2 regions of the Bacillus sp. N1(2025) genome follow, and region 1 is predicted to be linked to the other one. Evidence: riboswitches for the same ligand, from Rfam matches in the RefSeq annotation. Region 1 holds a riboswitch; the other holds the start of a gene.
The links. Region 1 has a riboswitch for lysine ahead of ACNFN4_RS08710 (amino acid permease). Riboswitches for the same ligand answer to the same signal wherever they lie in the genome.
Positions count from the first base shown of each region.

Region 1 (3,133 bases):
TCCTCACCCTAAAAGCGAAAGATGCTTTTTGTTTAAGAGATGCGGCCGTGAACCAGTTCGTATAAATAATAGCAGGATACAATCGTTAAGCCGGCCAGCACAAGCTGCTCCGAAAAACTCCCCGTTCTCATATAAAGGGGAAGACGGAAGCGGATGGCGGACGGAAACAGCAGTTTAATGCCGTTGACGGTCCATGCGTCAAGCACAAGATGGCTCGCCATTCCGATCATCAGTCCGGCGGAAATGCTCGGATTCGGAATATAGGTTGCCGTAATGAAAAACATAATAAGCATAAACAGCAGGCTGTGTGTAAACGTTCTGTGGCCGAACACCGTGCTTACGATTTTGGACAGAACGGGCAGCGTCCTGCCGATTTTGCTTTTCGTATGGCATATGTCGGGAATCAGCGCCCCGAGGGCACCCGCTGAGGTCATAAGGACCGGATCATACCCGTAATAATACGCAATTGCGGAACAAGAAGCGATGCCTCCCATGATGTGTGTTTTTCCTGTCATTTTTCGCTTCTCCTTTTTATTTTTGCCAAAATCCCCTGAATTACAAATATATCAAGAGAATGCATGTTTGATCAACAAACTTTACCTGTTCCGCCAAAAGGAAGGAGACGCGGATTCCGCATATTCTGCCGCGGAAAAAGACACATTATAGGTGTACCTATATTTGATAAAGAGGTGATACAGATGGCTTTCTTTAACAAAGAAAAAGGAAAAAACAGCGATAAAAACAAAAATGTCATTCAAGGCGCGCTTGAAGACGCCGGTGCAGCTCTGAAAGACGATCCGCTTCAAGAAGCTGTTCAAAAGAAAAAAAACAACCGCTGACCATATAAGACGGGTAGGGCGAACGCTCTATCCGTTTTCCATCTAATTTTTCCCTTTGACAGATCTTTTTATCTCTGATAACCTCTGAGTAGAATTGAATGATAAAAATCCTCACTCTTTCTCGGTGAGGTAGAGGTTGCGCTTGATGATGAGTCGCACATGCCAGGCTGATAGGGGCCGCAAAACATGTGTTAAAGGCATCAGCGCCGAAGTGTAAAGAAAGCCGATCCTTCTTTATGCTGGGACTGTATCTGAATAAGTGCAGGACTGCCGCGTGCTTTTTCGCGGAGGGCTATCCGGAGATCAAGGGTGTGTGTGTTTCTTTAAGCATGGACTTTTGTTCAGGCTTTTTTTGCGTGTAAATATGGTCTCGGGGTCTGGTCCGTACGAATGAACAACCAGGAGGTACAGGAATGGAACAGACGAAAAAATGGGGTTTTTGGTTATTAACGGCGTTTGTCGTAGGAAATATGGTAGGCTCGGGCATCTTTTCGCTTCCGAGTACGCTCGCAAAAATCGCGAGCCCGTTCGGCGCCACATCGGCATGGCTTTTAACGGGAGCCGGTGTGTTAATGATCGCGCTGGTCTTCGGCCACTTATCCATCCGCAAGCCTGAGCTGACGGCGGGGCCGCAAAGCTATGCGCGTGCGCTGTTCAGCGATCGGAAAAAAGGGAATGCAGCGGGCTTCACGATGGTGTGGGGCTACTGGGTGGCGAGCTGGATCAGCAACGTGGCGATCATCACGAGCCTTGCCGGATATTTAACATCATTTTTCCCGATTTTAACGGATAAGCGTGAAATGTTTTCGATCGGCGGTCAGGCGGTTACGCTCGGCCAGCTGCTGACGTTTGCCGTATGTACGGTTTTATTATGGGGCACTCACACGATTCTCGTCACCAGCATTAACGGTGCGAGTAAATTAAATTTTGTCACGACGTTTTCAAAAGTATTAGGATTTATCTTCTTTATCATTGCAGGTTTGTTTGTGTTTCAAACGTCGTTTTTCGATCATTTTTATTTTCCGGTTCAAACAGGTCCTCACACAGTTGAGGGAATCGGCGGACAGATCCACAATGCGGCGATTTCAACATTATGGGCGTTCGTCGGAATTGAATCGGCAGTCATTTTATCCGGGCGCGCCCGTTCGCAGCGTGACGTGAAACGCGCCACCATTACCGGATTATTGATCGCTCTCAGCATCTATATCATCGTAACATTGATTACGATGGGCGTGCTTCCGCATGGTAAGCTTGTCGGCTCGGAAAAACCGTTTGTTGACGTATTGTACGCGATCGTCGGCAGCGCGGGAAGCGTCATTATGGCGATTCTGGCGATTTTGTGTCTGTTCGGAACGATGCTCGGCTGGATTCTTCTCGGTTCTGAAGTTCCGTATCAAGCGGCGAAATCAGGAGACTTTCCCGCTGCTTTTGCAAAAACGAATAAACAGGGCAGCCCGGTTGTGTCGTTAATCGTAACGAACGTGATGTCACAGATCTTTATCTTTTCGGTTATTTCCCGGACGATCAGTGACGCGTTTACGTTTTTAACGACGGCGGCGACGCTCGCTTATCTGATTCCGTATCTCGTGTCAGCGTTTTACAGCCTGAAGCTCATTTTTACGGGTGAAACGTATGACGAGATAAAGGGTTCAAGAGTAAGAGACGGTATCATCGCCATCCTTGCCTGCATTTATTCTTTTTATGTCATTATTACCGGAACGGCCGATTTAACGACCTTTATTCTCGGTATCGGGCTGTTCTTCGTCGGTTTGCTGTTATATCCTTTCGTCTCAAAGAAATTTGCAAACAACAGACAATCGGTATGACAAAAAGACATCTCACGTCTGTGAGATGTCTTTTTTTGTTTGCGGCAGCTGATTACTTTTTGACGGCATGTATATAATGAATGGTCTCGAATGCGGTTAAATGGTCAGTGCGTCCGCTGAAAAAACGGTCATTGACGTCCGCCGGAGATAAATGTTCATAAATAAGCAGACCTGATGATTCTAATATTTTTTCGATTTCTTTATAACTGAAACACGATAACATCGGTTCTCCGCTTGCTGCAGCCATTTTCACCATGTTTTCCACTCTGTTTGACAGTCCTCTTTCTTCAAAAAGGGACTCATCTGCATAATCAAACACGATAGAGCTTCCCGGCGGGACTTCAGCAAATAATTGTGTGAGCAGGCGGGCGAGATGCTTTTTCGTAAGATAGTATGACACACCGAGCAGGCTGAAAAAGGTTTTTTGGCGTGAAAAACCTTCCTGATACAGACGGCTGAAAGAAAGCG
Region 1 is NZ_JBLTJB010000003.1:192,221-195,353, forward strand. Features, by position in the region: gene ACNFN4_RS08700 (metal-dependent hydrolase) at 33-515, opposite strand; gene sspJ (small acid-soluble spore protein SspJ) at 699-839, shown strand; lysine riboswitch at 962-1,142, shown strand; gene ACNFN4_RS08710 (amino acid permease) at 1,253-2,665, shown strand; gene ACNFN4_RS08715 (class I SAM-dependent methyltransferase) at 2,718-3,133, opposite strand, start outside.

Region 2 (3,133 bases), on a different contig from region 1:
AAACCTATCCCTTTATTAAAATCACCCATGAACGCCATCCGCGGCTGATTGTCACCCGGAATGTCAAAAAAGACAAAGGACGCTATTTCGGCCCGTATCCGAATGTGCAGGCGGCGCGGGAAACGAAAAAACTGTTGGACCGCCTTTACCCGCTCAGGAAATGCTCAAAGCTTCCGGACCGCGTCTGTCTTTATTATCATCTCGGACAATGCCTCGCCCCATGTGTAAAGGATATATCTGAGGAGACAAACCGCGAGATTGTTGAAGACATCACCCGTTTTTTAAAGGGAGGGCATAACGAAATCAAAAAAGAGCTCGAAGCGAAAATGGCAGAAGCGGCGGAAAAGCTTGAATTTGAACGGGCTAAAGAATTCCGCGACCAGCTTGTTCACATCGAATCGACGATGGAGAAGCAAAAAATGACCATGAATGACCTTCTGGACCGCGATGTGTTTGCATATGCCTACGATAAAGGCTGGATGTGCGTCCAAGTCTTTTTCATTCGCCAAGGAAAACTGATCGAACGCGACGTCAGCATGTTTCCGATGTATCAGGAAGCGGATGAAGAATTCCTGACCTTCATCGGCCAGTTCTATTCCAAAAACAATCACTTTCTGCCTAAGGAAATTCTGGTGCCTGACAGCGTTGACAGGGACATGATCAGCGAGCTGTTGGAAACCGCCGTGCATCAGCCGAAAAAAGGCCCGAAAAAAGAGCTGCTTTTGCTTGCGCACAAAAATGCGAAAATTGCTCTGCGGGAAAAATTCTCGTTAATCGAGCGGGATGAGGAACGGTCGATCGGTGCAGCCGAACGGCTCGGCGAAGCGCTGAATATTTACACGCCGCATCGGATTGAAGCGTTTGACAACTCCAATATTCAAGGCACAAACCCCGTATCGGCCATGATTGTCTTTATTGACGGAAAACCGAATAAAAAGGAATACCGCAAATATAAAATTAAAACCGTAACAGGGCCGGATGATTACGGCTCAATGAGGGAAGTCGTCAGAAGAAGGTACACGAGGGTGCTCCGCGAAAATCTTCCGCTGCCGGATTTAATCATCATTGACGGCGGAAAAGGGCAGATTAACGCGGCGCGCGACGTGCTCGAGAATGAGCTCGGCCTTGATGTCCCGGTAGCGGGATTGGCGAAAGATGATAAACACCGAACATCGAACCTTTTGATCGGCGACCCGCTTGAACCGGTGTTTCTGGAGCGGAACAGCCAAGAGTTTTACCTGCTTCAGCGTATTCAGGACGAAGTTCACCGTTTTGCGATCAGCTTTCACAGACAGATCCGGGGAAAAAGCGTCTTTCAATCCGTTCTGGATGATATCCCCGGAATCGGCGAAAAACGCAAAAAAATGCTCTTAAAACATTTCGGATCTGTCAAAAAGATGAAGGAAGCAAGCCTTGACGATATCAAAAAAGCCGGTGTGCCGGCCGCGGCGGCCCAGCTGCTGTTTGAAAAATTGAAAAAATAGTATTGTGCTTTTCTGAAAAATCTGCTAGAATGTGAACTAATTTCATAAGATCGTGTTATATGGTGAAGATAGAGGTGCGAACTTCAATAGTAAGCCTTTGGAGAATGATGGATTCTGCGAAAAAGGCTGAAAGGGGAGCGTCGCCGAAGTGTATCACATCCCATCGGTGTGATTCGCTGGCCTTGCATTAAATAAATGTAAGGCTGTCAAGAATTCATTTTCTTGGAGGGCTATCTCGTTGTTCATAATCAATCGTAATGATATGAAAAAGCAATGAGAGCTATTCCTCTCATTGCTTTTTTTATTGTGGACAAAACGCTCTTTTCTCCTCACCCGCACGAACCAAAATGTAAAGGGTGGTCTAGTATGGGTCTTATCGTACAAAAATTCGGAGGCACTTCCGTCGGCTCTGCCGAAAAAATTCAAAATGCTGCAAATCGCGCCATTGCTGAAAAGCAAAAAGGCCATGATATCGTAGTCGTCGTTTCGGCAATGGGAAAATCAACCGACGCGCTCGTTAACCTCGCGGCTGAAATCACATCTGAACCAAGCAGACGCGAGATGGATATGCTTTTGTCAACGGGAGAGCAGGTCACGATTTCCCTTTTGTCCATGGCGCTTCAGGAAAAAGGATATGGCGCCGTCTCTTATACGGGCTGGCAGGCGGGTGTCCGCACGGAAGCCGTTCACGGTAATGCGAGAATTACGGATATTGATATTACGGCGATTCGTTCGCAGCTTGCAGAAGGCAAAATCACAGTCGTTGCCGGTTTTCAGGGTGTAACGGAAGACGGCGGCATCACGACGCTCGGACGGGGCGGTTCCGATACGACGGCGGTCGCTCTTGCAGCAGCGCTGGAAGCGGATAAATGCGACATTTATACAGATGTTCCGGGCGTATTTACGACAGATCCGCGGTATGTCCGGTCAGCGAGAAAACTGGCGGGAATTTCTTATGATGAAATGCTGGAGCTTGCAAATCTAGGAGCGGGTGTTCTTCACCCGCGGGCGGTTGAGTTCGCGAAAAACTACCAAGTGCCTTTGGAAGTGCGGTCAAGCACAGAGCATGAAGCGGGAACATTAATTGAGGAGGAATCATCAATGGAGCAGAATTTAATCGTCAGAGGAATTGCATTTGAAGACCAGATCACAAGGGTGTCCGTTACGGGTCTTGCAAGCGGACTGACAACACTTTCAACAATCTTCACCGCGCTGGCAAAACGAAACATCAACGTTGACATTATTATTCAGACACAGTCGGACGATGGGGAAGCGGATATTTCTTTCTCAGTGAAAACGGAAGATGCCGCGCAAACGGTCGCCGTGCTTGAAGAATATAAAAACGCGCTTGACTATGAAAAAATTGAAACCGAAAGAAAACTGGCGAAAGTCTCTATTGTCGGGTCGGGCATGGTTTCAAATCCCGGCGTCGCCGCGGACATGTTTGCCGTACTGGCGGAAAAAAATGTACAAGTCAAAATGGTGAGCACATCTGAAATAAAAGTATCAGCGGTTGTCAGCGAAAATGATATGGTGAAAGCGGTCGAAGCGCTTCATGATGCGTTTGAGCTTTCTAAACAGCCGTCTGCCGTATAAACGGGCAGGCAAAAAGGCGGGACTTGGAGTCACCGCCTTTTTTCAATTATACA
Region 2 is NZ_JBLTJB010000001.1:230,587-233,719, forward strand. Features, by position in the region: gene uvrC (excinuclease ABC subunit UvrC) at 1-1,484, shown strand, start outside; lysine riboswitch at 1,546-1,725, shown strand; gene ACNFN4_RS01210 (aspartate kinase) at 1,851-3,080, shown strand; gene ACNFN4_RS01215 (YslB family protein) at 3,127-3,133, opposite strand, start outside.
Region 2: another riboswitch for lysine. It lies ahead of ACNFN4_RS01210 (aspartate kinase); the one in region 1 lies ahead of ACNFN4_RS08710 (amino acid permease).